DNA from 4 places in the Thauera aminoaromatica genome. Region 1 is predicted to be linked to each of the others. Evidence: predicted binding sites of a transcription regulator. Region 1 holds the regulator's gene; each other region holds the start of a gene.
What was found. The regulator FNR, encoded in region 1, switches genes on or off when oxygen is low (the NO sensors DNR and NnrR bind a similar motif). The targets are predictions, from matches to a motif close to TTGANCTAGNTCAA.

Region 2: the regulator FNR is predicted to act here: its motif matches at 4,008-4,021, upstream of TMZ1T_RS09370 (hemerythrin domain-containing protein).
Region 3: the regulator FNR is predicted to act here: its motif matches at 3,157-3,170, upstream of TMZ1T_RS07385 (bifunctional acetate--CoA ligase family protein/GNAT family N-acetyltransferase).
Region 4: the regulator FNR is predicted to act here: its motif matches at 2,577-2,590, upstream of napF (ferredoxin-type protein NapF).

What each region holds. Positions count from the first base shown of each region.
Region 1 is NC_011662.2:1,417,122-1,424,942, reverse strand. Features, by position in the region: gene TMZ1T_RS06335 (arsenic resistance protein) at 1-749, opposite strand, end outside; gene ppa (inorganic diphosphatase) at 1,213-1,740, opposite strand; gene TMZ1T_RS06325 (heavy-metal-associated domain-containing protein) at 1,831-2,040, opposite strand; gene TMZ1T_RS06320 (sulfite exporter TauE/SafE family protein) at 2,087-2,797, opposite strand; gene hemN (oxygen-independent coproporphyrinogen III oxidase) at 2,869-4,260, opposite strand; gene fnr (fumarate/nitrate reduction transcriptional regulator Fnr) at 4,401-5,141, shown strand; gene TMZ1T_RS06305 (SirB2 family protein) at 5,178-5,558, opposite strand; gene TMZ1T_RS06300 (Crp/Fnr family transcriptional regulator) at 5,641-6,324, shown strand; gene TMZ1T_RS06295 (MBL fold metallo-hydrolase RNA specificity domain-containing protein) at 6,366-7,775, opposite strand.
Region 2 is NC_011662.2:2,129,546-2,137,366, reverse strand. Features, by position in the region: gene TMZ1T_RS09380 (DUF748 domain-containing protein) at 1-2,457, opposite strand, end outside; gene TMZ1T_RS09375 (MFS transporter) at 2,627-3,895, opposite strand; gene TMZ1T_RS09370 (hemerythrin domain-containing protein) at 4,078-4,536, shown strand; gene TMZ1T_RS09365 (DUF2249 domain-containing protein) at 4,533-4,751, shown strand; gene TMZ1T_RS09360 (hypothetical protein) at 4,748-6,046, shown strand; tRNA gene TMZ1T_RS09355 (tRNA-Pro) at 6,118-6,194, shown strand; tRNA gene TMZ1T_RS09350 (tRNA-Arg) at 6,222-6,298, shown strand; tRNA gene TMZ1T_RS09345 (tRNA-His) at 6,342-6,417, shown strand; gene ypfH (esterase) at 6,572-7,192, opposite strand; gene TMZ1T_RS09335 (dioxygenase family protein) at 7,202-7,821, opposite strand, start outside.
Region 3 is NC_011662.2:1,676,900-1,684,720, forward strand. Features, by position in the region: gene TMZ1T_RS07380 (16S rRNA (uracil(1498)-N(3))-methyltransferase) at 1-407, shown strand, start outside; gene TMZ1T_RS07385 (bifunctional acetate--CoA ligase family protein/GNAT family N-acetyltransferase) at 435-3,095, opposite strand; gene TMZ1T_RS07390 (2Fe-2S iron-sulfur cluster-binding protein) at 3,269-4,366, opposite strand; gene paaD (1,2-phenylacetyl-CoA epoxidase subunit PaaD) at 4,386-4,898, opposite strand; gene paaC (1,2-phenylacetyl-CoA epoxidase subunit PaaC) at 4,910-5,692, opposite strand; gene paaB (1,2-phenylacetyl-CoA epoxidase subunit PaaB) at 5,692-5,988, opposite strand; gene paaA (1,2-phenylacetyl-CoA epoxidase subunit PaaA) at 5,985-6,992, opposite strand; gene TMZ1T_RS07415 (enoyl-CoA hydratase/isomerase family protein) at 7,109-7,821, opposite strand, start outside.
Region 4 is NC_011662.2:4,404,245-4,412,065, reverse strand. Features, by position in the region: gene TMZ1T_RS19440 (histidine kinase) at 1-1,880, shown strand, start outside; gene narL (two-component system response regulator NarL) at 1,877-2,521, shown strand; gene napF (ferredoxin-type protein NapF) at 2,647-3,183, shown strand; gene TMZ1T_RS19425 (chaperone NapD) at 3,180-3,434, shown strand; gene napA (nitrate reductase catalytic subunit NapA) at 3,436-5,982, shown strand; gene napG (ferredoxin-type protein NapG) at 6,045-6,944, shown strand; gene napH (quinol dehydrogenase ferredoxin subunit NapH) at 6,941-7,821, shown strand, end outside.

The DNA of each region.
Region 1 (7,821 bases):
ACGGTACTCACCACGTAGTTGATCGCATACAGGCACAGCAGCGGTATCAGCACCACGATCAGTTCGCCCGGCTGGGCCACGAGGTCCTTCGCCTTGAGGGCGAGCGCGACGAAGACGATGCCGAGCACGCCCAGCGTGGAGAAGGGCGGGAAGCGCGGCCCCCATTCTTTATGGTATGCGGCCTGGCCGTGGCGCGCCACCAGCCATTTCTGCGTGTAGTGCCCCGCCAGCATGGGCAGGAAGACGATGACGACGATCTGCATGAACACCGCGCCCATATCGACCGGCACCTCGGCGCCCATCAGCCAGCGCACGTAAAGCGGCGTGGCGAGCGCGCCGAGGACGAGCCCGAGCACCGTCATCTTGACCGCGGCGCCGAGGTTGCCCTTGGCAAAGCCGGTCCACGAGATCGTCATGCCGCTGGTGGGCAGCAGCGCGGCGAGCAGCAGGCCGAGCGCGTAGGCCGGCTGCTCGGGGAAGAAGGCCTTGCCGAGCGCGTAAGCGACGAAGGGGATGAGGGCGAAATTGATCGCCTGCGCGAGCGCCTGCGCCTTGAGGTCGCCGCCTTCGAGGACCTTGGAGAGCTTCAGGTTGACCATCATCGGATAGACCATCAGGAAGGTCAGCGGCACGATCAGCGACTTCAGCCAGCCGACCGGCGCGAACAGCCCGAAGCCGAAGCCGAGCACCATCGCCACCGGGATGGCGAGGATCAGGTTCTTGTTGATCTTCATCAGCAGCGCAAGCATGGATCCCCCGTTTTCTTCATTCGCACGCGCCCTGCCAGGACGCGGCCCTCCGATGACGATAGCAAGCACGATGCCAGGTCACGGCGCGTGTGGGCGTCTCCGCTCGGCCTCCTGGGGGCACGTCTGACGGCGCGCCTCTATCCCGCGCCCGGGGCACGCCGGTTTCCGTAGGAGCGGCGCAAGCCGCGAACAGGGCCACGCAGGGACCGACGCGGGCGCCCCCCGGATCACCGCCGCATTCGCGGCTTGCGCCACTCCTGCACGAGACCTCGCAGGTGGCAGCCGCTGTAGGAGAAGCGCAAGCCGCGAACCCGGCCCCTGCCCCGCGACTCGGCTGCCACATCAGCCCCCATGGCCGACAAGGCACTGCCAATCCCGTCAGTGTCACGTCACTCGCGCCGTAAACGGCCGGGGCCCACGCATGCGTGGGCCCCGGGTCATCCGGAAACGTGCGTTCCCGGGATTACTTCTTGGCAGCCGCTAGGCCGTTCACGATCTCGGCCTTGGCATCCTCGACCGTGCCCCAGCCCAGGACCTTGACCCATTTGCCGGGCTCGAGGTCCTTGTAATGCTCGAAGAAATGCACCGTCTGCTTCATCAGCAGCTCGGGCAGGTCGTCGGTGGTCTGCACCTTGTCGTACAGCGGGGTCAGTTTCGACACCGGCACGGCAACGACCTTGGCGTCGACACCGCCGTCGTCTTCCATCTTCAGCACGCCGACCGGACGGCAGCGGATGACCACGCCAGGCTGCAGCGGGAACGGGGTCACGACCAGCACGTCGACCGGGTCGCCATCGCCGGCGATGGTGTGCGGGACGTAGCCGTAGTTCAGCGGGTAGCGCATCGAGGTGCCCATGAAGCGGTCGACGAAGACGGCGCCGCTGTCCTTGTCCACCTCGAACTTGATCGGATCGCCCTGGGCGGAGATCTCGATGATGACGTTGATGTCGTTCGGCACGTCCTTGCCGGCGCTGACCTGTTCGAAGCCCATACATCCCTCCCGTGGAAAAATTGTGCGCGGATTATAGGGGGAAACCACAATGTCTTGCACTGCGACGATGCCCCCGGCTAAGGCTGCCGATCAGGCCGGGGAATCGAAGCCCGCGCCCTCGACCGCGGCGCGCAACGCGTCGATCGACACCTTGGCCGGATCGTGGCGCACGGTGGCGGATGCGCCTTCCAGCGACACCCGCACGTCCTCCACGCCGGGCAGCGCCTTCAGCACGCCGGTGACGTTCTTCACGCAGCCGCCGCAGCTCATGCCTTCGACCTTGATCGTCGTTTCGTTCATTTATCCAGGACTCCCGATGGGTTGAAAGGGGCGTGCCGTCGCACCCTCAGGTCACGCACACCACGCCGCGCCACAGGTCGCCACCGAGCGAGGGGGCGTGGTACAGCCCGAACAGGCCGAAGCCGAGCACGAGGAGCCCGGAGGCCAGGCGCACCCTCGGGTGGCGGGTGATGTCGCGGAAGCGTTTGAAGAGCATGCCTGCCAGCAGCAGGTTGGGCAGCGTGCCCAGCCCGAAGGCCAGCATCAGGCCGGCGCCGCGTGCACCCGATCCGGTGACGAGCGCAGTGGCGAGGATGGAATAGGTGAGCCCGCAGGGGATGAAGCCCCACAGCATGCCGAGCGGCAGCGCCTGCCCGACCGAGCGCGCCGGCAGGAAGCGCCGGGTGGCGGGCTGGATGCGCCGCCACAGCAGGTGACCGACGCGCTCGATGGGCGCGAGCAGGCGGGTGAAGCCGGTGAGGTAGAGCCCGAGCGCCACCAGCATCAGGTTGGCGAGCACGTACAGCGTCATCTGCACCGGCAGCATGCCCTCGTAGAGCAGGCCGACCGAGCCGAGCAGGCCGACACCGGCACCGAGCAAGGTGTAGGTGCCGATGCGCCCGAGGTTGTAGGCCAGGTGCAGCGGCCACTGCGGCCGGCTGCCGGGCACCTGCACCTGCATGCTGAGCGCGCCGACGATGCCGCCGCACATCGACACGCAGTGGGTGCCGCCGAGCAGGCCGATCAGGAAGACGGCGAGATAACCGGTTTCGGGCATGAAGAAGAAAAGGGCCCCGCGGGAAATGCGAGGCCCTCATTCTACGCTGCGGTGCGCAATCCGTGCGGCGTTCAGATCACCCGCGAGTAGCGCTGGCGCTCGCGGTCGGCGCGCAGGTAGCGGTCGAACACCATCGCGATGCCGCGCACCAGCAGGCGGCCGCCGGGCTGCACGCTGATCCAGTCGCCGTCGATCTTGACCAGCCCGGCCTTCTCCATTTCCTGCAGATCGGCGAGTTCCTCGGCGAAGTACTCGCGGAAGTTGACCAGGTAGGCGATCTCGATCGACTGCATCGAGAGCTCGAAGTGGCACATCAGCGCCTGGATGATCGCGCGCCGCAGCAGGTCGTCGGCGGTGAGCTCGATGCCGCGCAGCACCGGCAGCTCGTCGCGGTCGAGCGCGTCGTAGTACTCGTCGAGCGTCTTCACGTTCTGCGCGTACACCGGACCGATCTTGCCGATCGCCGACACCCCGAAGGCGAGCAGGTCGCATTCGGCGTGGGTGGAATAGCCCTGGAAGTTGCGGTGCAGGCGGCCCTGGCGCTGGGCGATGGTGAGCTCGTCGTCGGGCTTGGCGAAGTGGTCCATGCCGATATACACGTAGCCCGCCTCGGTGAGCCGGCGGATGCCGAGCTGCAGTAGCGCGAGCTTGGTGTCGGCCGTGGGCATGTCGCCGCTGTTGATGCGGCGCTGCGGCTTGAACAGGCCCGGCAGGTGAGCGTAGCTGTACAGCGAGATGCGGTCGGGCGAGATCTCCAGCACCTGGTCGAGCGTGCGGTCGAAGCTGGTCGGGTTCTGCCGGGGCAGGCCGTAGATCAGGTCCATGCTCACCGATTTGAAGCCGTTGGCGCGCGCGGCGTCGATGACCAGCTTGGTCTCGTCGAAGCTCTGGATACGATTGACCGCCTGCTGCACGTCCTCGGCGAAATCCTGCACGCCCACGCTCATGCGGTTGAAGCCGAGCTCGGCGAGCAGCTTCACGGTGTCGAAATCGACCTTGCGCGGGTCGACCTCGATCGAGTATTCGCCGTTGGGCACCAGCGTGAAGTGCTCGCGCACCGCCGCCATGAGCTCGCGCATCTCGTCGTGCGACAAAAAGGTCGGCGTGCCCCCGCCGAGGTGGAGCTGGGTGACCTGGCGGCTCCCCTCCAGGCAAGCGGCCTGCATCTCGATTTCTTTCGCGAGATATTTCAGGTACTTGGCCGAGCGCCCATGATCCTTGGTAATGATCTTGTTGCAGGCGCAGTAGTAGCAGATCGTGTTGCAGAAGGGGATGTGGAAGTATAATGAGAGCGGTTTGCTTACGCCGCCCACCGCCCGCTTGGCCAGCCAGGCCCGCAGCGCCTCTGCATTGAAGGCTTCGACGAAGCGGTCCGCCGTGGGATAGGACGTGTAGCGCGGCCCGTTGATGTCGAATTTGCGGATCAGTTGCGGGTCGAAGATGAGGTCGGTCTGGCTTTTCATGATCTTGCTGGCGGGCTGTCTGCCGAACAATGGCAGAAGCCTCCGTAATGTTGGTTGACTTGGGTCAACGGGTGTGATTAGCAATCCCGCCACTCCAGCGCAGGCGTCTCTAATGTCAGGAAAGCAGGATTATCGTGCAGATGAGGGCTAGCGTGCCAATTACCGTGGATGGGCTCAAATCGGCCTGTTCGCAGTGCAACCTCGTCGAGTTGTGCCTCCCCTTCGGAATGTCCGATCGTGAGCTGAGCCGGCTCGACGAACTGGTGGGCGCGCGCCGCAAGGTCAAGCGCCAGCACAATCTCTACCGCGCCGGTGACTCTTTCGAGGCGATCTACGCGATCCGCGCGGGCTCGTTCAAGACCGACGTGCTGCTCGAGGACGGTCGCGAACAGGTGACCGGCTTCCAGATGACCGGCGAGATCCTCGGTCTCGACGGCATCAGCACCGAGGCCCACAGCTGCAACGCGGTGGCGCTCGAGGACAGCGAGGTGTGCGTGATCGCCTACGACAAGCTCGAGCAGATGTCGCATGAGATCGAGGGCTTGCAACTTCAGTTCCACAAGGTCATGAGCCGCGAGATCGTGCGCGATCACGGCGTGATGATGCTGCTCGGCTCGATGCGCGCCGAAGAGCGCCTGGCCGCCTTCCTGCTGAACATGTCGCAGCGCTTCACGGCGCGCGGTTTCTCGCCGAGCGAGTTCAACCTGCGCATGACGCGCGAGGAGATCGGCTCCTACCTCGGACTCAAGCTCGAGACGGTGTCGCGCGCCTTCTCGCGCTTCCAGGAGGACGGGCTGATCGCGGTGCAGCAGAAGCACGTACACCTGCTCGACCTCGCCGGCCTCAAGCGCCTGATCCAGCACCAGCACGGCGCGCGCTGAGCACGCCGTGGCCGGGACGACCCGGGGCTCGACGGCTCAGGCGAGGTAGCCGGCGACGTTCTTGCTCAGCGCCACCGACACGATCCACGCATAGACCAGGATCGCGCCGGCGAAGGCGGCGAGCCGCACGCCACGGGTACGTCCGCGCTTGAGCGCCAACGTGCCGAGCAGGATGTAGGCGAGCAGGCCGATCACCTTCGCCGTGACCCAGCCGGCGCTGAAGGGGTATTGCCCGATCATTACCGCCAGCGTGATCGCAGACAGCAGCAGCGTGCTGTCGACGAGGTGCGGCAGGAGCCGCGTCAGGCGGTGCTGCAGCAGGGCGTTGCCGGTGAGCATCCAGGTGCCGCGCAGCAGGAAGCCGGCGGCGCTCAGCACGACGCAGGTCACATGCAGGTTCTTGATCAGGTAGTACATCCACGATCCTAACGAAAGCCGGTCAGGGCGCCGCTCGACAACCGGCCGAATTGAAATTGCGTCCCCAGACGGAGAGTTCCAGATGCCCAACACGACCCCGCTCGACATCCCCTCCCTGCTGCGCCGCATCCCGCTGTTCAGCGAACTGTCGGAGGCGGACATCCAGCTGGTCGCGCGCTACACCCGCGAGCGCCAGGTCGCCCGCGGCGAAGTGCTGTTCCAGCGCGGCGACCTGCCGCACGGCTTTTACTTCGTGGTCTCCGGCCAGGTCAAGCTCGCCTTCTCGTCCTCGCAAGGCACCGAGAAGGTGGTCGAGATCATCGGCCCGATGCAGAGCTTCGGCGAGGCCGTGATGTTCATGAACCACCCCTACCCGGTCTTCGCCGAGGCCCTGAGCGAGACCGTGCTGGTGCACGTCGGCCAGGCGGTGGTGAGCGAACTCATCGACCAGGACTCCACCTTCGCGCGCAAGCTGCTCGCCGGCATGGCGATCCGCCTGCACGGGCTGATCCAGGACGTGGAGACCTACTCCTTGCGCTCGAGCACCCAGCGCGTGATCGGCTACCTGCTGCAGGTGGCCGACAACGACGCACCCTGCGAGATCGCGCTGCCGACGAGCAAGCAGGTGATCGCCTCGCGCCTCAACCTGACGCCCGAGACCCTGTCGCGCATCTTCCACGACCTCAGCGACGCCGGCCTGATCACCGTGCAGGGCAAGCGCGTGAGTCTGCACGATCCGGTACGGCTGTCGCGCTACAACGCCTGAGCGGCCCTCGCCGCCCTCCCGGTCCGCTTGCGCGCGGACGCTCACTCGAGCACGACCGGCACGCCGGGCCGCGCCGCCTCGACCCTGCTCCAGCCCAGTTCGCGCTCGACCGCCTCGACGAAGGTGGCGGAGGCGGCCGGCTCGCCGTGCGCCACGAAGGTGCGCCGCGGCGCCTCGCCGAAGCCGCGCAGCCAGTCGAGGAGTGCGGGCTGGTCGGCGTGGGCGGAGAGCCCGCCGATGGTATGGATGCGCGCACGCACCGGGATACGTTCGCCGAACAGGGTGACCTGGTGCGCACCGTCGACCAGCCGGCGGCCGAGCGTGCCGGCAGCCTGGAAGCCTGCGATGACCACTGCGCACTCGCGCCGGCCGAGGTTGTGGCGCAGGTGGTGCTTGATCCGACCGGCATCGCACATGCCGCTTGCCGAGATCACGACCAGCCCGCCCGGCACCGCATTGAGCGCCTTCGATTCCTCGACGTCCTGCACGAACCGCACACGGAAGCGTCCCGAGTTGGCCTCGGCCCAGGCGTAGAGCGCACGCGTCTCATCGTCCCAGAGGGCGGTGTGGCGCACGGTGAGCGCGGTGACCGCAGAGGCCATCGGCGAGTCGACCACGACGTCGAGCCGGGCGATGCGTCCGGCGCGCACCAGGTCGGCGAGCACGAACAGCACTTCCTGGGTACGCCCGACCGCGAACGCCGGGATGATCACGTTGCCGCCATCGACCTCGAGCGTGCGCCGCAAGGCGAGCGCGAGCTCGTCGCAGGTGGCGGCGAAGGAGCGGTGGGCGCGGTTGCCGTAGGTCGACTCGACGCACAGGTAGTCGGCCCGGGCGATCCGCACCGGGTCCCGCAGCACCGGGCGCATCGGCTGGCCAATGTCGCCCGAGGCGACCAGCCGGCGGGTGTGGCCGCGCTCGCCGACGTCGATCTCGAGGATCGCCGAACCGAGGATGTGCCCGGCGTCACGGAAGCGGCAGCGCACGCCCGGGCCGGGCTCGATCCAGTCGTCGTAGTCGGTGGGGACGAAACGGCCCAGACTGGTACGCGCCTGCTCCACGGTGTAGAGCGGGGCCACCTCCGCCCGGCGTGCCATCTTGCGCGAGCGCGTGTCGCGCAGCGCCCACTCGGCCTCCTTCTCCTGGATATGGGCGGAATCCATCAACATCACGCCGAGCAGATCGACAGTGGCCGTGGTGGCGAAGATGCGCCCTCGATATCCCAGTGCCACGAGGCGCGGCAGCAGGCCGGAGTGATCGAGATGGGCGTGGGTGAGGAGCACGAAATCGATGTCGCGCAGCTCGAAATCGAGGGCGTCGCGGTTCTTGCGGTCGGCTTCGCGCCCGCCCTGGAAAAGGCCGCAATCCACCAGAAATGCACCGCGCTCGTGATCGACCCGCAGGCAGGAGCCGGTGACCTCGCCCGCAGCGCCAAGGAAGGTGAGCATCATCGCTGGCCTCGCCGATCTTTCAGGGGTTCCCACTGTGCCCTTCGTG
Region 2 (7,821 bases), 710 kb from region 1:
GCGGCCCTGGCTGTCGAGGATCAGGCGGGTGTAGAAATCGTCGAGCGCGATGCGCTTGACGCCGAGCGAGAGGGGCTCAAGGCGCGCGTCGATACCGCCGATCGCGAGCGTGCGCCAGCGCAGGAAGTCGGTCGCGTTCAAGCGATCGACCGAGGCGAAGTTCGCCACCCCGACGTCGCCGCTGAAGCTCGCGAGCAGCTTGCCGCGGCGGTCGGTGTCGAGCTTGAGCCGGCCCTTGGTGGTGAGGTTGCCGCGCGAGATCGCGATCTTGGTCTGCTCGAGCACGTAGGGCTGCAGCGGCAGCAGGTCGACGTTGCGTAGATCGAGGGCGAGATCGGCCTTGAGCGGCGCGATCGTCAGCGGCCCCGAGGCCGCCACCTTGCCGCGCTTGTTCAGCATGGAGTCGAGCTTGAACTGGATGGCGTCGCCCTTCGCGGTGGAGAAGCCGTCGAGCTCGAAGTCGATGCCCTCGAGCGTGGTGAGCACCGGCCGCGCCACGCTGCGATCGTCCAGCCGCACCGAGGCGCCGCGCAGCGCGAACTTGTCCACCGCGATCACCCAGTCGGGCTCGGCCTTGTCCTTGGCCGCCGGCGCGGAAGCTGCCCCCTTCGCCGGCGGCGGCACGAGCGCCCTAACGAGGTCGAACTCGCCATCCTTGGTGCGCACGGCGGAGACCGCCGCCCCCTGGAGCGCCACCCCGCCGATGCGCACGCTGCGCCCGGCGAGGTCGACCGTGGCGCTGCGCACGTCGAGCGCCGGCAGGCTCAGCGCCGGCGTCTTCGCATCCTTCAGCAGCAGCGCGAAATCGCGCAGTGCGAGCGCCTCGGCGCTGACCTGCACCGCCGGCGCGCCGTCCTTGCCGAGCGTCATGCGGTATTGCGCACCGCCGCTGAGACTGCCCTCGCCGATCGAGGCGCCGGGCATCGCCGCCGCCAGGTAGGGCGCATAGCGCGGCAGGCGGATCGACTCGAACTGCAGGCTGCCCGAGTACTCGAAGGGCGCCAGGCGCAGCACGTCCTCGTGGGTGAATTTCTCGCCGGCATCGGTGACGTAATCGAGGCGGATCTCGGCCGGCAGCTCGCCCTCGGTGGCGAGATCGCGCATGTCGAGGTTGATCGCCTCGATGCGCGCGCGGAAGGGCTCGGCCAGGCCGCGGTCCTCGAAGCGCACTACCCCGTCGCGGATGCGCGTGAGCGCGAGCAGGAAATCCGCTCCGGCCGGGGTTGCGTCGCGGGCATCGGCCACCGTCTTGCCGTCCGCCGGGGCGGCCGGCGTGGTGACGCCTGCGTCTGCCTGGGCTGCACCCGCGGCAGGTCCGGAAGCCGCCTTCTGCGCGACCTGCGCGGCGGCCTTGCCCCCTTTCGCAGCCTTGCCCTTTGCCTTCCTGGCGCCTTCGGCGGCCGGAGGCGATATCAGCCCGAGCACGTTGAGCCCGCCGTCCTTCAGCCGCACCAGGTCGAGCTCCGGACGTGCCAGGCGCAGCCGGGTGAAGTGCCAGCGCCCGATCATCGGCTGCACGTCGGCGAATTCGAGCTCCACCTCGTCCGCGGTCGCGACCGGCGCGCCCTCGCGATCCTGCAGCACCAGCTTGTGAACCTGCAGCGGACCGCGCAGGGAGAGCACCGGCGCACCCTCCACCGTCTGGCTGAACGAGAGCTCGAGATTGGTCGTCAGCAGCGCCGAAGGAAGGCGGAAGCGCGGCTCGATCGGCAGGTAGGCGATCCAGGGCGTGAGGTCGAACTCCTTCAGCGAGACGTCGAGGATGGTTTCTTGCGATTCGGCGAAGGGCTTGGTGCGCGCATTGAGCAGCAGCGCGTCGCCGTTGAGCTTGGCCGAGAGCGAGGGTTGCACGAAGACATCCACCCGCACCGGCAGGTTGGAGACGAAGGGCACGCCGACGCCCAGTTCGGAGAGCTCGTGGGTGATGCCGCGCACGCGGTCGTCGACGCGCACAAGGCCGTCGCTGATGCGGATGTTGCCGATCGAGAACAGCGTCGGCGGCGTGTCCTCGGCGGGTTCCTCGCCACCGAGCGCGGCGATGCGCTCGAGCACGTCCGTCCAGTTGTGGCGACCCTCGGCTTCGAGCGCGACATGGACGCGCGGCTTGTCGAGGGCGAGCTCGTGCAGCACGATGCCCTTGCGCAGCAGCGACTCGAGCTCGAGGTTGGCGCGCAGCGATTCGAAGCCGAGCGCCTCGGCGCTACCATCGGCCTCCATGATGCGCAGTCCGCCCACCTCGGCAGTAAGGCGGAAGGGGTTGATCAGCACGCGCTCGACGACGACCTCGCGCCCGAGCGTCTCGCCGAGCAGCTTCTGCGCGTAGTGCCGCGCCACCGGCGGCACGGCGAGATAAGCGGCGGCCGAGAGCGCGAGCAGGATCGCGACCGTCCACAACGTCCGACGCAGCCCCTTGCGCCGAGGCGGCTGCACGGTCGAGTCGGTCGTGGGTTCAGACATGGGAAACTCCATCAGGATGAATTCGTCGCCGGAACTGCCCGGACATCATGCGGCGGGAGCCCGCCTGGCATGCGCCGGAGCCCGGCCGGGCGTTATTTTGCGCCGCTTTGTGGCGCTCGGGTAAGGAAGCTGTGCACACGCAACACGGTGAGACGGTCCATGCGGGCATTCAAGCCTCGCCCTTGGACGGCCTCGCCGCCGGGCGTCCGAGCAGCGGCAGATAGGCGAGCGCCTGCAGCGCGAGCAAGGCTCCGAAGCCCCAGGCCAGCGCGCGCGCAAGCTCCACACCCATGCCTCGCATGAGATCGAGGCCGATGCCGAAGCCCCACTGCACGCAGAAGGCGCCGGCGAACGCCATCAGGTTGAGCGCGGTGCTGACGCGGCCGAACAGCGCGGGCGGAAAGGCGCGCGCCGCCGACAGGTAGATCTGCGAGTTGGCCGCGGTGAGCAGGCCGAATGCGGTCCATAGCGGGAGCACCGGCAGGTCGGACCACAGGATCAGCGCCTGCACCAACAGCATCATGCCGTAGCCCGCGCGCAGCAGGCCGAGCGGCTGGACTCCGGCTCGCGCCAGGCGCACGCCGAACACGCCCACCGCGAGCTGTCCGGCGAGGTTGCCGAGGTTGAGGGCCACCAGTACCGTCGCCGCACCGGCGATGTCGAAGCCGTTCACGTTCATCACCCACGGCACCACCCACAGGCTCTGCAGCGCCATGAAGCCGCCGACGAAGAACACCGAGGCCGCCGCATGGCGCAGGAAGGCGGGCGCGGCGAAGATGCCCGCCACGACGCGCAGCGCGGCCGCCAGCGAGGCCTCGCTACGCGCAGCTGGCGAATCGGGCAGCGCGCGCAGCGCCAGCACCGCGGCAAACAGGGACACCGCGGCGATGATCCAGAACGCCCCGCGCCAGCCCAGCACCGGCAGCACCGCCGCGAGCGGCACGCTGGCGGTGAGCGCGCCGAGCGAGCCCGAGGCCATGATGAAACCGATCATCGAACTCTGGCGCTCGGGCGGATACCACAGCGTGAACCCCTTCAGCGCCGCCATCAGGCAAGCCGACACCCCCAGGCCCACCATGGCGCGTGCGCCCGCGAGCGCACCGAGCGAGTCGGCCATGGCGAACAGCGCGCTGCCGAGCGCCGCGAGCAACAGCAGCGCGGCCTCCACCCGCCGCGGACCGAAGCGGTCGAGCGCGATCCCGACCGGAATCTGCGCCGCGCCGAAGGCGAGGAAATACGCGCTGGTCAGCAGGCCCAGGCTGGCCGCCGACAGGCCGAGCTCGTCGGTGAGCCGCGGCGAGATCACCGCGTTGACCGTGCGCAGCAGGTAGGACAGGTAATAGCCGAGCGCGAACGGCACGAACACCCGTACCCAGCCGCTCGTCGAGCCGCCCTTGCAGCCGTTCTCCGCCCCGCCCGACCGCCTCGTCCGGACCACCCGCGTCCCCTGCGAAAAAGCGCGCATTGTGCCTGCAAGCGCCGTGCCGCCCAAGCGATGCGGACTTTGATGCACGGCAAACAGTTGTCAATCCAACGCAGTCGGAATGCCCTTGACCTGCATCAATGCCGTTTGTCGCCCCCTGCGGAGAATTCGATACACCCGCCAGAGAGGAGACTCCGATGAATACCATTTCCGAACTCATGACCCACGACCACCGCGACTGCGACGGCATCTTCGCCCGCGCCGAGGAGCTCGCCTCCGACGGCGACTGGGCCGACGCTGCCGAAGCGCTGAAGAAGTTCGCGGACGCGCTCAACGCCCACTTCGACGCCGAGGAGAGCACCCTCTTTCCCGCCTTCGAGCAGGCGACGGGCATGACGCAAGGTCCCACCATGGTGATGCGCCATGAACACCAGAACATGCGCGACACCCTGGCCGCCCTGCAGTACGCCCTCGACAAGCAGGACGCCGACGACTTCGCCGGCGAGGCCGAGACGCTGCTGATCATGATGCAGCAGCACAACATGAAAGAAGAGAGCGTGATCTACCCGATGCTCGACAGCCGCCTGCCCGGCGACGAGCAGGAGCGCCTGTCGGCCTCGGTCGGCAAGCACCTCGGCGAGGCCCGCGCAGCATGAGCGGACGTGTCGTCGATGCCCGCGGCCTCGAGCCGCCCGAGCCCTTCGAGCGTGCCATGGAGGGCCTGATGGCCCTCGGCAAGGACGAGGAAATGCTGCTCATCCTCGACCGCATGCCGCACCCGCTGCTACGCATCCTCGATCGCGACGGCTACCGCCACGCCGAGGCCTTCCGCGACGACGGCGCGGTCGAGATCCGGATCCGCCAGCGATGATGGGGCCGGGCCTCTCCTACGACGACACGCCGCCGTTCTCGGCACCGATCCGCTTCTTCCTCACCGCCCCGCTGTTCGGCGTGGCGGCGGGGCTGACGCTGATCTTTGGCGGCGAGATCCTCGTCTCGCGGTGGACGCCCGGCGCACTCGCCATCACGCACCTCTTCGCCGCCGGCTTCATGTTGCAGGTGATGCTCGGCGCGTTGCTGCAGGTCATGCCGGTGGTGGCGGGCGCGAGCATGCCCGCGCCGCTGCGCATCGCCGGCATCACTCACCTGGCGATGGCGCTCGGCGCCGCGGGGCTCGCCTTCGGACTGGGTGCCGGCGCACCCGGCGTCCTGCTCGGCGGCGCCGTGCTGCTCGTGGGCGGACTCTTCGTGTTCCTCTCCGCCGCCGCGCTGGGCCTCAGCCGCGGCGCACGCACGGGCAACAACACCCGCACCCCGCGCGATCTGCGCATGGCCTTCGCCGGCCTCGTCGTCACCGCGGTCCTCGGCTTCAGCCTGGTGCTCGTGCTCACGCGCGGCGTCGCCCTGCCGGTGCCGCTGCCGACCGTGGTGAACCTGCACGCCGGCTGGGGCTGGATGGGCTGGGCCGCAGTGCTGCTCGCCGCCGCGAGCTGGGTCGTGGTACCGATGTTCCAGATCACCGCTGCCTACCCGCAGCGCTTCACCACGCTGTGGGCACCGGCGGTCACCGCCACCCTCGTGTTGTGGACCCTCGCCGAGTATCTCGCAATCGATGCCGCGCGCTTCATCGCCATCCTCGCACTCGGGCTGCTCGGCGCCGGCTACGCGGGCACCACGCTGTACCTGCAGGCACACTCGCGGCGCAGCAAGCCCGACACGCCCTTCCTCGCCTTCCGCGAGGCTATGTACTCGGCGCTCGCCGGCGTCCTGGTGCTGGCGATCTCGCTGTGGTCCGACGCCGACTGCTGGCCGATCCTCGCCGGCGTGCTGATCCTGCACGGCGGTTTCGGCGGCACCATCACCGCGATGCTCTACAAGATCGTGCCCTTCCTCGCCTGGCTGCACCTCACCCAGGCCGGGCTGAAGGCACCGAACATGAAGAAGCTGCTGCCCGACACCCCGATCCGCCGCCAGCTGCGCGTGCGCACCACGAGTCTCGCCACGCTCTGCGTCGCGGTCTTCGTGCCGGTGCTCGCCCCGCTCGCCGGCGTCGTGCTGGCGGTCGAGTTCGGTTGGCTCTTCGCCAACCTGCTGCGTGTGGTGCGCGCCCGCCGCGATGCAGCGAAAAACGCCGGGCCGCGCCCCGGAAGCCACGCCAGCGCGTGATTCCGGTTTTTTTTGCGACGCGCGAATTTTGTTTGACGAACGAAAAAGGCATCTGTATAGTTCGCGGCTCTCGGGGTGTAGCGCAGTCCGGTAGCGCGCTTGCTTTGGGAGCAAGATGTCGGGGGTTCGAATCCCTCCACCCCGACCAGCTCACATCCCGACTGCCCGCCGGAAGCTGCCCGTAGCTCAATTGGATAGAGCACCGGCCTTCTAAGCCGGGGGTTGCAGGTTCGATCCCTGCCGGGCAGGCCAGGAAAAGTTTTTCGGGATTCCGGTTTTCCGGGGTCCCACAGTGGCGGCATTAGCTCAGTTGGTAGAGCACTGGATTGTGGCTCCAGGTGTCACCGGTTCGATTCCGGTATGTCGCCCCATCGATTCGATGTCCCGACGGGACCCGGCCAACGTCGGAAGAGTCCCGAAAGGTACGCTGCAAGCATGAAAACCCACCCGAAGCGGTGGGTTTTTTCGTTTCCGGACACGCTGTTCGCTACCGCATCCATGCCCCATGGAGCAGCGCCGGGCCACTCAGGCAGCCAAGGCCTTCACGCGACCGGCGACGCGAGCATCCACACCATGCCCCAGATCCGGGAAGAACTCGACGCTGACGGCCGCACCGAGCGCCTGCATCGTCTCGGCGGCCATCAGGCTGTAGCGCGCATCGATCACCGGATCCTGCTCGCCGTGCAGCAGATGCACCTGCGTGTTCGCCGGCGCCATGCGCGGTGGCAAGGCAAAGCGGCCGGCGATCGAGATGACGCGCGCGGCGACCGTTTCCGGCAACTGGGTGGACTCCAGCGCCATGATCGCACCCTGCGAGAAGCCGACCAGCGTGGTGGCGGCGGCATCCACCCCTGCCCTCGCCTGCCAGTCGCGCACCAGGCGCACGAACGATGGCATGGCCTCGGCGATACGCGCCGGGCGGCTGTCCTCGGTCACCCCGCGTACCGAGAACCACTGCCAGCCGCCGCCCAGGTCGCTGGGGTCGGGTGAGCGCACGCTGACCACCCAGGCGCCCGGGTCGGCCTCGGCGAGCAGGCGGCCGAGCGGCACGAGATCCTCGGGGCGTGATCCCACACCATGGAAAAGCAGGATCAAGCGCGCCGCCGGGGCGGACGCTTGTTGAACGATGAGATCCTGATCGGACATGGTCGCGCCTCAGTCGGCCAATGCCTGGTTTGCGTCGGCACCCTTCATCGCGGCGAGGTCGGCACCGAACAGGAAGGAATCCATCGACAGCACGCCATGCACGATGCCCCCTTCGATGACGCTCGCGGGCACGGCCTGCGCCGCCGCGCCGGCGGCCACCAGCAGCGGCAGGTAATGCTCGGCGGTGGGATGCGCACGGCGGGCGTGCGGTGCGATCTCGAGCGCCTGGCGCAGGCGCGGGTGGTCGCCCGCCAGCACCGCGTCACGCACCCAGTGCGCGAACTCCGCTGCATAGGCTTGGGCGCGTGGATCACCGAGGCGGAACTCGTACAGGTTGTGGGTCAGGCTGCCCGAGCCCACGATCAGCACGCCTTCGCCGGCCAGCGGCGCGAGCACCCGCCCGTAGTCGTAGGCGCCATCGGCGTCGAGCCATTCCGGCAGCGATACCTGAAACACCGGGATGTCGGCCTTGGGGTAAAGGTGCGACAGGGGCACCCAGGCACCGTGGTCGAGGCCGCGATCGGCATTCGGGGTGGCGGGCAGACCCGCCGCCTGCAGCAGTTCGAGCGCACGGCGCGCAGCGAGATGGGCGCCTTCGGCCGGGTACTGCAGCGTGTAGAGGGTCGCAT
Region 3 (7,821 bases), 260 kb from region 1:
GCTCGGTGCTGCGTCTGGCGGCCGAGCGTGCCGACAAGCGCGTCGCGCACTGGCAGCAGGTCGCGATCGCGGCCTGCGAGCAGTGCGGGCGCAACCGCGTCCCCGAGATCCGCCCCCTGCAGCCGCTCGCACACTGGCTGGGCGCGCATCGCGCTGCGCCCGGCTACGTGCTTGCGCCCGGCTACGTGCTTGCGCCCGGCGGGGCCAAGGGCTTTGCCGACGAACCCGAGCCGAAGGACGAGGTGCACCTGCTGGTCGGGCCGGAGGGTGGCTGGAGCGAGGGCGAGATGGCGGCCTTCGACGCCGCCGGTTGCCGGCGCGTGCGGCTCGGGCCGCGCGTGCTGCGCACCGAGACCGCGGGCCTCGCCGCCGTGGCGGCGCTGCAGGCGCGCTGGGGCGATTATTGAGCGGCCGTCTGCGCCGCTGCGGACGCGCTACTTGCCATGCAGCACCTTCACCACCCGGCGCAACGCGCTCTCTTCCGGGTGGGGCTGCACGAGGAAGCCGAGGCCGTGCATCAGGCGCAGCATCTTGGCGTTCTTGCCCAGCACGTCGCCGAAGATGTTGCGATAGCCCTTGCCGCGCGCGACCTCGATGAGGGCACCCATGAGGCGGCGGCCCAGTCCGTGGCGTTGCCAGTCGTCGGCCACGACCAGGGCGAACTCGACCGATTCGCCGTCGGCGGCGAGGGAATAGCGGGCGCTGCCCACCATGTGCTCGGCGCCGGCGTCGTCGATGGTGGTGGCGATCAGCGCCATCTCGCGGTCGTAGTCGATCTGCGTGAAGCGCGCGACCAGCGCCGGGCTGAGCTCCTGCAGCTCTTCCATGAAGCGCATGAAGCGGGTCTCGGCGCTCAGTCCGTCGAAGAAGCCCAGCACCAGGTTGGCATCCTCCGGGCGCACCGGACGCGTACGCACGGCACGACCGTCGCCGACCTTCCAGTCCTGGACGAGGTGCAGCGGATAGGGGTGGATCGCCATGTGCGCGTAGCGGTCGCTGCCGGCGGGAAGGCCCTGGTCGATGACGACGCGGGCATCGGCCGCGATGGCGCCGTCGCCGTCGATGAACAAGGGGTCGATCGCGAGCTCGCGCACCCAGGGCAGCTCGCACACGAGGTCGGACACCGACACCAGCACCTGCTCGATGGCGGCGCGGTTGAGCGCGCCGCCCTGGCTGCGCGGGCCCTGTGCGGCCGCCGGGATGGCCGAGTCGATGAGGTCGCGGGCCAGCACGGGGTTCAGCGGTGGCAGCGCGAAGGTGCGCGGCGCGGAGGCGTCCTGCGCGCCGAGGCTGATCACCGGACCGAAGATCGCGTCGCGATGCACCTGGATGCGGAAGGCGCGCGCCTGCGGCCGGTACAGATAGGGCTCTATCGACACGCCGTTGATCTGCACCTCGGGGTGGCGCAGGCGCACCGCGTCGACGATGTCGTGGAAGGCGCTCCACACCGACTCGGCGGTGTTGAGGTTGAGGCGCACGCCGCCGGATTCGGACTTGCTCGCCAGCTCGGGAGCGTCGACCTTCATCGCCACCGGAAAACCCGCCTGCTCGGCGACGAACAATGCCTCGGTGGCGTCGCGGGCGACGGTGGTGTGCGTGACCGGGATGCCGAAGCTGCGCAGCAGCGCCTTGGACTCCATCGCCGAGAGGATATGGCGACGCTGGTTGAGCAGGGTCTCGATCAGCACGCGCGCACCACCCGTGCGGCGGTAGGCGGCGGCGCTGCCGCCGCCGGCGGTCTGCAGCAGCAGGGTCTGGTTGTGGTGGAAGCGCGAGATGTTGTGGAACAGCTCGATCGCCGCCTCGGGCGAACTGAACACCGGCAGCCCGGCCCGGGCGAGCAGCGCGCGCGCCTCGGCGACCTGGCCGCCGCCCATCCAGCAGCAGCACAGCTGGAGCCGCACCTGGGCGGCGAGGTCGATGATGTCCTGCGCCACCTCGACCGGATCGACGAGCGCGTGCGGCGACAGGATCACCAGCACGTTGGAAACCGCGGCGTCCTCGGAGAGGGCGAGGATGGCGTCGCGGTACAGCTGCGCGCTGGCGTCGCCGCCGAGGTCGAGCGGGTTGTGGGAGTGCCGCTCGCGTCCGCCGAGGCGCTCGAGCGTGGCGACCGTCGGCGAGCCCAGCCCGACGAGTCCGGTGCCGAGGTCCTTGGCGCGGTCGGCGGCGAGATCGGCCGGGCCGCTGCCGTTGGAGACGATGGCGAGGCTGTCCTCGCGCGGTCGAAAGCCGCAGGACAAGGCCTTGGCGGCGAAGAAGAGCTGGTCGATGTTCTGCACCCGCACCACGCCGGCGCGGCGCATCGCCGCGTCGAAGACCACGTCGGCGAGGCCGGCGTTGTCCGCGTCGGCGGCGTTGTTGTCGCTGCGACCGTGGCGGCCGGCCTTGAGCAGGATGATCGGCTTGACGCGCGCGGCCGAGCGCAGTGCGCTCATGAACTGGCGGGCGTTGCGGATGTGATCGACGTGCAGCAGGATGTAGCGCGTCTGCGTGTCGTGGATCAGGTACTCCAGCGTTTCCCCGTAGTCGATGTCCACCGTGCCGCCGAGCGAGATGACCGAAGAGAAGCCGACGTCGTTGGTCAACGCCCAGTCGAGCACGACCGAGCACATCGCGCCCGACTGCGAGATCAGGGCGATCTCGCCGGGCTTGACGGCGATGCGGGTGAGCGCGGCATTGATCCCGCTGCCGGGGCGTGCGATGCCCAGGCTGCCGGGCCCGATCAGGCGCAGCCGGGTCTCGCGCGCGGTCTCGACGATGCGGCGCTCGAGTGCGTTCCCGCTGGCGCTGATGATGACCGCGTTGCGTACGCCGCTGCGCCCGCACTGTGCGGTGACGCTGTGCAGCATGCGTGCGGGGGTGGCGATGATGGCGAGATCGACCGGTCGGCCGATGTCCTCGACCGAGCGGTGGCAGGGATGGTCCTGGATGCTGCCGTACTTCGGGTTGACCGCGTACAGGGTGCCGCGATAGCCGCCTTCGACCAGGTTGCGGAAGATGACGCGGCCGACGGACCCGGGTGCGTCGGACGCGCCGATGACGGCGATCGAGGACGGTTCGAAGGCGGTGCTGAGAGCGTGGGAGCCGGCCATGATCTTCGCGCTGGAAAGTGGATGAGGTCTAAAGGGATAGCAGGCCGCCGCCCTTTCGGCGTTGACCTGCGTCAGGGGCGCGCGGCCGCGTCTCCGTCCGCGAAGGAAAACGGCCGTCGAGACGGCCGTCGGAAGCTGCTGCGCGCGCGGACGCCGTCGGCCCGCAGATCGTGTCAGCGCTCGTCGAAGCTGATCTTGAGGCGCTTGGTGGTGGCGCGCGCCTGGCAGCTCAGCACGTAGCCCTGCGCGACTTCGTCGGCCTCGAGGGTGAAGTTCTTGTCCATCACGACTTCGCCCTCCGTCACCTTGGCGCGGCAGGTGCAGCACACGCCGGCCTTGCACGAGAAAGGGAGGTCGAGGCCGGCATTGAGGCCGGCGTCGAGCAGGTGCTCGTCGGGGCCGATCGCGATCTCGTGCTCCTTGCCGTCGAGCACCAGGACCATGGTGATGTCCTTGGTCGCGGCCGCGACGGCCTCGGCGGTGCTCGAGGCGCCGACCGGGTGGGCGCCGGCGGGCAGGTTGGCGGTGAAGCGCTCGGTGCGGATACGGTCGGCGGGCACGCCGGCCTCGACCAGCGCGGTCTCGGTGGCGGTGATCATCTCGTCGGGGCCGCAGATGAAGACCTCGTCCATGCTGCCTACCGGCAGCAGGGCGTCGATGATCGCGCGCACCTTGGGACCGTCGATGCGCCCCTGCAGCAGGTCCACTTCCTGGGCCTGGCGCGACAGCACGTGGATCATGGTCAGGCGGTCGCGGTAGCGGTCCTTGAGGTCCTGCAGGTCCTCGTTGAACATCACCGTGGACATGCGACGGTTGCCGTAGATCAGCGTGAACTTCGAGTCCGGCTGTTCTTCCAGCGTGCTCGCGGCGATCGACAGGATCGGGGTGATGCCCGAGCCGGCGGCGAAGCCGACGCGGTGGATGGCGCGCTTCTTCTTGACCACGAAGCGGCCGTCGGGCGGCATCACCTGCAGGGTGTCGCCGGCCTTGATGGCGCGCGTGGCCCAGTTCGAGAACAGGCCGCCTTCCACCGGGCGGATGCCGATCTCGAGCTCGCCCTCGCGTGCCAGGCGGCTGCGCGGGCTGCTGATCGAGTAGTTGCGGCGCACGTCCTGGCCATCGATGGTGGCGCGCAGGGTGAGGAACTGGCCCGGCTCGAAGGCGAAGCGCTCGCGCTCGGCCTCGGGGATGGCGAAGGTGATCGCCACCGCGCCGGCGGCCTCGGGGCTCACGCGCTTGATGGCGAGTTCTTGGAAACGGGGGGCTGACATGGCGTCTGGGCTCCGGCTCTTAATAGGGTTTGAAATAGTCGAAGGGCTCCTGGCAGTCGAGGCACTTGTACAGCGCCTTGCAGGCCGTGGAGCCGAACTCGGAGGTGACGACGGTGTGGGTGGAGCCGCACTGCGGACAGGCGACCGCCGCGGTCGGTTGCCGGCGCACGAACTTCAGCACGCTGACCTCGGCGCCGCCGCTGCTGCCGCAGGTGCGGTGGGGCGGGGCGATGCCGTAGGCGCGCAGCTTTTCCTTGGCCTCGTCGCTCATCCAGTCGGTGGTCCAGGCCGGCGCGAGCTGGGTGATCACCCGCGCCGCGATGCCGGCCTGTTCCAGGCTCGCACGCACGTCGTCCTCGATCTGCCCCATGGCGGGGCAGCCGCTGTAGGTCGGGGTGATGACCACCTCGATGCCCGCCGCCGTCTCCCGCACATCCCGCAGGATGCCCAGCTCGCGCAGGGTCACCACCGGGATCTCCGGGTCCGTCAGGGGTTCCAGGGTGGCCCAGACCTTGTCCACGACGCTGCTCATGGCCTTCGCCCTTACCAGGTGGCGCCCGGGTGGGCGCGGGCCAGACCCTGCATCTCGCCGAGCAGGTAGCTCAGATGCTCGGAGTGCAGGCCGATCTTGCCCTCGGTCACGTAACCGTGGAAGTTCGGGCGGGTCAGGGTGGCTTCGGCCAGCGCCTCGTTGACGAGCGCGTCCCAGGCCGGGCGCAGCGCCCATACGTCGATGCCGATCTTGGCCGCCACCGCGGCGCCTTCGGCCGGGCTGGTGGTCCAGAACTCCTCGGTGTAGGGCATGAGGTGGTTCACCGCCGCCTGCGCGCGGGCGTGCGACTCCTCGGTGCCGTCGCCCATGCGCACCAGCCAGTCACGCGAGTGGTGCAGGTGGTAGCTGGTTTCCTTCAGCGACTTGGCGGCGATCGCGGCGAGGCTGGCGTCGGCGGACTGCTGCAGGCCGTCCCACACGTGCACCATCAGCGCCGAATACAGGAAGTTGCGCACGATCGTGGTGGCGTAGTCGCGGTCGGCCGCGGCGTAGCCGACCAGCGCGCCGTGGTGCGGGAGCTCCAGCAGCGTGTAGTTGCGGAACTCGTGCGGGCCGCGGAAATAGGCCAGCTTGTCCTCGGTGGCGTCGCCGCCCTTCAGCTCGGCGGCGCGCTGGTACAGCAGGCGCGCCTGGCCGATGAGGTCGAGGCTGACGTTGGCCAGCGCCATGTCTTCTTCCAGGATGGGGCCGTGCCCGCACCATTCGGCGTTGCGCTGGCCGAGCACGACGGCGTTGTCGGCCAGGTGCAGCAGGTAGTCGATCGGCGTGCTCATTACATGTGCCCCACTTCTTCAGGGATCTCGTAGAAGGTCGGATGGCGGTAGATCTTGTCGGCGGCGGGGTCGAAGAGCTCGCCCTTGTCGTCCGGGTTGCTGGCGGTGATGGCGACCGAGGGCACCACCCAGATGCTCACGCCTTCCTGGCGGCGGGTGTACACGTCGCGCGCCATGTGCAGGGCCTGGGCCGCGTCGGCCGCGTGCAGGCTGCCGCAGTGCTTGTGCTCGAGGCCTTGCTTGCTGCGGACGAAGACTTCCCAGAGGGGCCAATCCTTGAGTGCGGGGGTGTTCATGCTGCCTCCTTCAGTGCGCGTTCTTTTTGCTTGCGGGCATAGGCCTGGGCCGCGTCGCGGACCCACTGGCCATCGTTGTGTGCCTTGACCCGGGTGGCCAGGCGTTCGTTGTTGCACGGTCCGTTGCCTTCGACGGTGTTCCAGAACTCGGCCCAGTCGATCTGGCCGTAGTCGTAGTGGCCGCGCGCCTCGTTCCACTTGAGGTCGGGGTCGGGCAGGGTCACGCCCAGCACCTTGGCCTGCGGCACGGTGGCGTCGATGAACTTCTGGCGCAGGTCGTCGTTGCTGATGCGCTTGATGCCCCAGCGCATGCCTTGCGCGCTGTGCGGGCTGTCGGCATCCGGCGGCCCGAACATGGCCAGGCACTTCCACCAGTAGCGGTTGACCGCGTCCTGCACCATCGCGCGCTGCTCGTCGGTGCCCTTCATCATCACCAGCAGGGCCTCGTAGCCCTGGCGCTGGTGGAAGGATTCCTCCTTGCACACGCGCACCATGGCGCGCGCGTAGGGGCCGTAGGAGCAGCGGCACAGCGGGACCTGGTTCATGATCGCCGCGCCATCGACCAGCCAGCCGATCACGCCGACGTCGGCCCAGTTGAGCGTCGGGTAATTGAAGATCGAGCTGTACTTGGCCTTGCCCGAGTGCAGGCCTTCGAGCATCTGGTCGCGGCTGGTGCCCAGCGTCTCGGCGGCGGAGTACAGGTAGAGGCCGTGGCCGCCCTCGTCCTGGACCTTGGCGATCAGGATGGCCTTGCGCTTGAGGCTGGGCGCGCGCGAGATCCAGTTGCCCTCCGGCAGCATGCCGACGATCTCGCTGTGGGCGTGCTGGCTGATCTGGCGCACCAGCGTCTTGCGGTAGGCCTCGGGCATCCAGTCCTGCGGCTCGATGCGCCCGTCGGCGTCGATGCGGGCCTCGAAGGCGGCTTCCTGCTCGCTCGTCGCATTGGAGACCGCTGCGAGTTTCTTTCCGGAATCGTCCGGAATGTCCATTGCCTGGGTGTACATGTGTTTCCTCCTAGCAAACACCGCACCGGGAAATACCGGCACGGAACGCGGGGTGCGCATGGCTGTGACCCCGCCTCCTCCTCAAAGGTCCGCCACGCCCGGGGCGCGGCGGGTGTTCATTGCATCCACGCCGGCGAGCGCTTCTCGAAGAAGGCCGTGAAGCCTTCGCGGGCTTCGGCGGTGACGCGCTGGCGCGCGATGCGGCCGGCGGTCTCCTCGGCGACGGCGTCGTCGATCGGACGCCCGGCCAGCGCGGCGATCAGCTGCTTGGCGGCAAGCTGGGCCTGCGGGCCGCAGGCGAGCAGGGCCTGCACGAGGCGATCGACCGCGGCGTCGAGTTCATCCAGCGTGACGACCTCGCCGACCAGGCCCATGGCCTTGGCCTCGGCGGCGCCGAAGCGTTCGGCGCTCTGGAAGTAGCGCAGGGCGTGGCGCGGGCCGATGGCGCGCAGCACGTAGGGGCTGATCACCGCGGGGATGATGCCGAACTTGACCTCGGAGGTCGCGAAGCTGGCATCGTCCGCGGCGATCGCCATGTCGCAGGCGGCGGTGAGGCCGGTGCCGCCACCGAGCGCCGCGCCCTGCACGCGCGCGATGGTCGGCTTCGACATCCCCGACAGCGTGCGCAGCATGGCGGCGAACTTGCGCGAGTCGGCGAGGTTCTCCGCCTCGGTGCTGTCCGAGGCGCGGCGCATCCAGTTGAGGTCGGCACCGGCCGAGAAGTGCTTGCCACGCCCGGCCAGCACCACCACGCGCACGCCGGCATCGGCGTCGAGTTCGGCGCAGGCGGCCGCCAGCTCGGCGATGAGCTGCTCGTTGAAGGCGTTGA
Region 4 (7,821 bases), 1.5 Mb from region 1:
GCTCGATCATGCTGCTGGTGTCGGTCGCCCTCGTGGCGATGACGCTGATCGGGCTGGCGGGCATGAGCGCATCCTTCGTCGTGGTGGATCGCAGCCGCGACAGCGTGCAGGCGATCGCCGTGGCCAGCACCCTGCGCGGCCATACCCAGCGGATCGCCAACCTGATCGCGATCGATGCGCTCAAGGGCCGCATCGGTGTGTCCGAGCGCACGCGCGCGGCGATGGCCGACATCGAGCGCGAGCTGCAGCAGGCCGCGCTGCGCCGCTTCGTGGACGAGGCCCCGGGAGAGCTCTTCGCGGCGACCTACCGCGGCGTGCAGGCGGGTTGGGAGCGCTCGGTGCGGCCGCGGATCGAGGCGCTCGCCGGGCCTGTGCCGCCGGATGCGCGCGAGGTCGAGACGCTGCTCGCCGGGGTCGACGACTTCGTCGGTCAGGTCGATAGCCTGGTCGCGGTGCTCGGCCAGGAGAACGAGCGCCGTATCGACGAGCTGCGCCGCATCCTCGCGCTCGCCGCGGCGGTGACGCTGGGGGTGGTGCTGGTGGTGATCGTCTTGCTGCAGCGGGCGCTGCTGCGCCCGCTCGGTGGCCTGCTCGACGCCGCACGCCGCATCGCCGGCGGTGATTTCGGCGTGCGCGTGCGCTACACCGGGGAGGACGAACTCGGCCAGGTCGGCAGCGCCTTCAACCTGATGGCCGACGAACTCGCCCGCCACTATCACCTGCTCGAGCTGCGCGTCACCGAGAAGACCGCCGAGCTGCAGCGCAGCAACCGTTCGCTCGAGCTGCTCTACCACGCCATCGCCCGGCTCTACCAGGCGCCGAGCGCGCCCGACGCCTACGAGGCGACCCTGCGCGACATCGACCGCGTCGCCGGGCTGGAGGGCTCCTTCGTCTGCATCGAGCCGCGCCCCGGCGCCCCCGCGGCGGTGATCGCCTCGTCCATGGGGCCCTGTCCGGATCGCGCCGAGCGCGGCGAGGACGCCTGCGCGGCCTGCCGGGCCGGCTCGGAGGGGCAGGCGCTGGCGCTGCTGTCGCCGACCCTGCTGCGCTTTCCGCTGCGCGACCGCGAGCACCATCACGGCATGCTGCGCCTGTCGCTGTCCGACGGCGCGCGCCTCGAGGACTGGCAGCGCCAGCTCGTCGAGGCGCTGTCGCGCCACATCGGCATGGCGCTCGGCGCGGCACGGCGCACCGAGCAGGAGCGCCTGCTCGCACTGCAGGAGGAGCGCTCGGTGATCGCGCGCGAGCTGCACGATTCGCTCGCGCAGGCGCTGTCCTACATGAAGATCCAGGTCAGCCTGTTGCAGCGCGCACTCGCCGATCCGGCGCGCACGGCGGAGGCGGAGCCGATCCTGGCCGACCTGCGCGAGGGCATCAGCGCCGCCTACCGTCAGCTGCGCGAGCTGCTGGTGTCCTTCCGCCTCGGCCTGTCGGCCGACCTCGCCACCCTGATGGAAGATGCGGCGCGCGAATACGGCACGCGCGGCGGTCTGGAGGTCGAGCTCGCCGTGGAGCTCGGCGCCTGCCAGCTCAGCCCGAACCAGGAGGTGCATGTGCTGCAGATCGTGCGCGAGGCCTTGTCGAACATGGTGCGCCACGCTTCGGCACGCCATGCCTGGGTGGCGCTGCGTGGCGGCGCGGATGGCGAGGTGCTGCTGGAGGTGCGCGACGACGGCTGCGGCATCGGCGCGCCGCCGGCGGATGCCCGCAACCACCACGGGCTGGCGATCATGCGCGAGCGCGCGCGCAGCATGGGCGGGGAAATCGACATCGGGCCGGCGCTGCCGAGCGGTACCCGGGTGTGCGTGCGCTTCCGATCCGCCAACGCGAGCATGGCGGCGATGGCGCAGGGTGATGCGAAGAAGGAAACGGAGACATGAACGAGAGCTGTCGCGTGCTGATCGTGGACGACCACCCGCTGTTCCGACGCGGACTGGTGCAGCTGCTGCGCACGATTCCAGCCTTCGTCCTCGTCGGCGAGGCCGCCAGTGGCGCAGAAGGGCTCGTGCTCGCGCGCGAGCTGCGCCCCGACCTGGTCCTGCTCGACCTCAACATGCGCGACGGCGACGGGCTCGACATGCTGCGCGGCCTGCGCGCGGCGCGCAGCGAGGCGCGCGTGGTGATGGTCACCGTGTCGGACTCCGGCGAGGATGTGGTGGCCGCCTTGCGCGGCGGCGCCGAGGGCTACCTGCTCAAGGACATGGAGCCCGAGGCCATGCTCGAGGCGCTGCAGGCCGTGGCCGCCGGGCGGGTGGTGATCCCCCCGCAGCTCAACCACCTCCTCGCCGCCGCGTTGCGCGGCGAGTCGCGGCCACAATCGGCGGGCGCCGCCGGGCTCACCGAGCAGGAGCTGCGCATCCTCGAGAAGATCGCCGCCGGGCTCCCCAACAAGCAGATCGGGCGCGAGCTCGACATCGCGGAGGGTACGGTGAAGGTCCACGTCAAGCACATCCTGCGCAAGCTCGAGCTGCGCTCGCGCGTCGAGGCCGCGGTGTGGGCGGTGGAGCATCTGCGGGCCTGAGCGGCGGGGAAGGGGGCGCGCGGCAAGCCCGGCTGTATTGAGATGAGTTCGCAGGTTGACTCAGGTCAATAATTGACTGCTGCTACTGGGCTGTAATGGCGGCTGCGAAATTTGCTGGATCGTCCTTGGCTTCCTCCGCATCTCCGCGCGCGGCGAGTTCCCGCCGGAACTTCCTCTTCGGACGCACGCGCGCAGTCGAGCCCGCACTCCGCCCGCCCTGGGCGCTGGAGGAGGACGACTTCGTCGCGCGTTGCACGCGCTGCGAGCGTTGTATCGAGGCCTGTCCCACCACCATCCTGGTGCGCATGGACGGCGGCTTCCCCGGGGTCGATTTCAGCCGCGGCGAATGCAGCTTCTGCGGCGATTGCGTCGCCGCCTGCGAACCTCGCGCGCTTTGGCGCGAGGACGCGTCCGCTGCGCCCTGGGATCGTGTCGCCGTGATCGGCGCAGCCTGCCTGGCGGCGCGCGGCGTCGAATGCCGCGTGTGCGGCGAGGCCTGCCCCGAGGGCGCCATCCGCTTCCGTCCCCGCCTCGGGGGCGTCGCCCATCCCGAACTCGACGCCGCCGCGTGCACCGCCTGCGGCGCCTGCATCGGCCCGTGCCCGACGCGTGCGATCGACACGCGCGTGCGCAATCCCCTCCCTACGGAGAGCGCAACATGAATATTGCAAGTCTGGTCGTGCGGGCCTTTCCCGCGGATTTCCCCGAGATCGTCGAGGGCCTGAAGAAGGTGCCCGGGGTCGAGTTGCACGGGCAGTCCGCCGAGAAGGGCAACATCGTCATCACCATCGAGGACGGCGCGGGCTGGTCGGTGACCGACTCGATCCTGGCGGTGAACCTGCTGCCCAAGGTGCAGGGGCTGACGATCGCCTACGAATACACCGATGAAGGTCTGGAATTGACGGAGGTCTGACATGAGCATGAATCGACGCGAATTCATCAAGAACAACGCGATCGCCGCGGCGGCCGCCACCGCCGGCATCGGGATCCCGGTCGTCGCCGAGGCGCAGCAGCCCGGCGCGGGCGGCACCAAGGTGCGCTGGGACAAGGCGGCCTGCCGCTTCTGCGGCACCGGCTGCTCGGTGCTGGTGGGCGTGCAGGACGGGCGCGTGGTCGCCACCCAGGGTGATCCGGACTCGCCGGTCAACCGCGGCCTGAACTGCATCAAGGGCTACTTCCTGTCCAAGATCATGTACGGCGAGGACCGCCTTACCAAGCCGCTGCTGCGCATGAAGAACGGCCAGTTCGACAAGAACGGCGAGTTCACGCCGATCTCGTGGGAGCAGGCCTTCGACATCATGGAGCAGAAGTGGAAGAAGGCGATCAAGGAGCACGGCCCCGACTCCGTCGCCATGTTCGGCTCGGGCCAGTGGACGGTGTGGGAGGGCTATGCCGCCTCGAAGCTGATGAAGGCCGGCTTCCGCACCAACAACCTCGATCCCAACGCGCGCCACTGCATGGCGTCGGCGGTGGCCGGCTTCATGCGCACCTTCGGCATCGACGAGCCGATGGGCTGTTACGACGACATCGAGAACGCCGACACCTTCGTGCTGTGGGGCTCGAACATGGCGGAGATGCACCCCATCCTGTGGAGCCGCATCACCGACCGCCGCCTGTCCAAGCAAGGCTGCCAGGTGCACGTGCTGTCGACCTTCGAGCATCGTTCCTACGAGCTCGCCGACAACCCGATGATCTTCGTGCCGCAGACCGACCTGGCGATCCTCAACTACATCTGCAACTACATCATCCAGAACGGCAAGGTGAACAAGGCCTTCGTCGAGCGCAACGTCAAGTTCAAGATCGGCGAGACCGACATCGGTTTCGGCCTGCGCCCGAACCATGTGCTGGAAGCCAAGGCCACGAGCAACGGCTACCCGGGTGCCGAGGGCAAGCCCAAGGGCGACACCGGCGCGGCCAAGGACATCAGCTTCGACGAGTTCGCCAGGTTCGTCTCGGAGTACACCGCCGAGAAGGTGTCGAAGCTTTCGGGCGTGCCGGAGGATCGCCTGGTCAAGATGGCCGAGCAGTATGCCGACCCGAACCGCAAGGTGGTGTCGTTCTGGACCATGGGCTTCAACCAGCACACCCGCGGCACCTGGGTGAACAACATGATCTACAACGTCCACCTGCTCGTGGGCAAGATCTCGGAGCCCGGCAACAGCCCGTTCTCGCTCACCGGTCAGCCCTCGGCCTGCGGCACCGCGCGCGAGGTCGGCACCTTCGCCCACCGCCTGCCGGCCGACATGGTGGTCACCAACCCGATGCACCGCGCGCTCACCGAGGAATTGTGGAAGCTGCCCGAGGGCACGATCCCGCCCAAGATCGGTCTGCATGCGGTGGCGCAGAGCCGCGCGCTCAAGGACGGCAAGCTCAAGTGCTACTGGACCACGACCACCAACAACATGCAGGCGGGCCCCAACGTCAATGACGAGATCTACCCGGGCTGGCGCAACCCGGAGGCCTTCGTGGTGGTGTCCGACGTCTATCCGACCGTCTCCGCGCTGTCGGCCGACCTGATCCTGCCGTGCGCGATGTGGGCCGAGAAGGAAGGCGCCTTCGGCAACGCCGAGCGCCGCACCCAGTTCTGGCGCCAGCAGGTGTCGGCGCCGGGCGAGGCCAAGTCCGACCTGTGGCAGTACATCCAGTTCGCCAAGCGCTTCAAGGTCGAGGAAGTGTGGCCGGAGGAGCTCGTCGCCAAGAAGCCCGAGTACCGCGGCAAGACCCTGTACGACGTGCTCTACGCCAACGGCCAGGTGAACAAGTTCCCGCTCGCCGACGTCGAGAAGGCCAACGGGCATGCGATTCCGGGCTACATGAACGACGAGTCGAAGGAGCTCGGCTTCTACCTGCAGAAGGGCTTGTTCGAGGAGTACGCCGCCTTCGGTCGCGGCCACGCCCACGACCTCGCCGACTTCGACGTCTACCACAAGGCGCGCGGCCTGCGCTGGCCGGTGGTGGACAACAAGGAGACCCTGTGGCGCTTCCGCGAGGGCTATGACCCGTACGTGAAGGCGGGCGAGGGCGTGAAGTTCTACGGCCACAAGGACAACAAGGCGGTCGTGTTCGCGCTGCCCTACCAGGATCCGCCCGAGATGCCCGACGCCGAGTTCGACATGTGGCTGTGTACCGGCCGCGTGCTGGAGCACTGGCACACCGGCTCGATGACCCGGCGCGTGCCCGAGCTGCACCGCTCGGTGCCCGAGGCACAGATCTTCATGCACCCCGAGGACGCGCAGAAGCGCGGCCTGCAGCGCGGAATGGCGGTCAAGGTGGTGTCGCGGCGCGGCGAGATCGTCGCCCGCCTGGAGACCCGCGGCCGCAACAAGCCGCCGGTCGGGCTCATCTTCGTGCCCTTCTTCGACGAAGGCCGGCTGGTGAACAAGCTCACGCTCGACGCCACCTGCCCGATCTCGAAGGAGACCGACTACAAGAAATGCGCGGTGAAGGTCCTTAAGGTCTGATGAGAGGAGGCGCGAGTCCGGCCCCCGCCGACCGGGGGGACGCGCGGAGGGCGGGGCTCGCGATGCTGATGAACGACAAGGTGCAATCGACCGGACGCGTTGAACCCGTCGCTCCGGCTTCGCGCCGCCGCTTCCTAAAGGATGCGGCGGGCGTCGCCGGCGGTGCGGGTCTGCTCGCGCTCGGTGCCGGGATGTACGCGAAGCAGGCGTCGGCGTTGCCGGCGACGGCCATCCGTCCGCCCGGCGCTCTCCCCGAAGACGCTTTTCTCGCGGCCTGCGTGCGCTGCGGCCTGTGCGTGCGCGACTGTCCCTACAAGACCCTGAAGCTGGCCGAGTTCGGCGACGGGGTGGCGACGGGCACGCCGTACTTCGAGGCGCGCGACATTCCCTGCGAGATGTGCGAGGACATCCCCTGCGTGGTGGCCTGTCCGACCGGCGCGCTCGACCGTGCGCTGGTCGATATCACCAAGGCGAAGATGGGGCTGGCGGTCCTGATCGACCAGGAGAACTGCCTCAACTTCCTCGGCCTGCGCTGTGACGTGTGCTACCGGGTGTGCCCGGTCATCGACCAGGCGATCACTCTCGAGCGCATGCACAACCCGCGCTCCGACCGTCACGCGATGCTGCTGCCGACCGTGCATTCCGAGCACTGCACCGGCTGCGGCAAGTGCGAGAAGGCCTGCGTGCTGCCCGGCGAGGCGGCGATCAAGGTGTTGCCGATCAAGCTGGCGCAAGGCTCGAAGGCCGAACACTACCTGCGTGGCTGGGAAGAGAAGGAGGCCGCCGGCAAGTCGCTCATCGGCGACCAGGTCGAGCTGCCGGTGCGCGGCCTCGAAGGCAAGGCCTACGGTGACACTCGGGTCGAACCCGGGCAAGGGCCGGTCCAGGCGCCCGCGCAGGTGCCGGATTACGTTCCCGCGAAGCCGGCGGGCGGTGGTCTCGACTCGGGGTGGAAGCCATGAGCGCGCGACTCGGCGCCGGCGGCGTGCCGGAACGCAAGGTCCCGCCCACCAGCGTGCGCGGCGCCGCGATGCGCGGCGTGGTCGCACGTCCCGGGCGCGAGGCGGTGGAGGCGAAGGGCTGGCTGCGCGCGCACAAGTGGCTGCTGCTGCGGCGCGCGTCGCAGCTCGGCATCCTCGCACTCTTCCTCGTCGGGCCATGGCTGGGGTGGTGGATCGTCAAGGGCAACCTGTCGTCCAGCCTCACCCTCGGCGTGCTGCCGCTCACCGACCCCTTCCTGGTCGTGCAGCAGCTCGCCGCCGGGCACTGGCCCTACCGGGAGGCGCTGCTCGGCGCCGGCATCGTGCTCGCCTTCTATCTGCTCTTCGGTGGGCGGCTGTTCTGCTCGTGGGTGTGTCCGGTCAACCTCGTCACCGACGCCGCCGCCTGGTTGCGCCGGCGGCTGGGCCTCAAGGGTGGCAAGGTGCCGTCGGGCAGCACGCGCTACTGGCTGCTCGGCTTCGTGCTGGTCATCGCGGCGGCGACCGGCTCGCTGGCGTGGGAGTGGGTGAATCCGGTGTCGATGTTCCACCGCGGCCTGATCTTCGGTTTCGGACTGGCCTGGGGCATCGTCGGCGGCATCTTCTTCTACGACCTGCTCATCGCCCCGCGCGGCTGGTGTGGCCACCTGTGCCCGCAAGGCGCCTTCTACGCCCTGCTCGGACGCGCCGCCGTCGTCAAGGTCTCGGCCGCCAAGCGCAGCGCGTGCAACGACTGCATGGACTGCTTCGCCGTCTGCCCCGAGCCCCAGGTCATCCGGCCCGCGCTCAAGGGCGTAGGCCAGGACCACCCCCTCATTCTGGATGCCGACTGCACCACCTGCGGACGCTGCGTGGATGT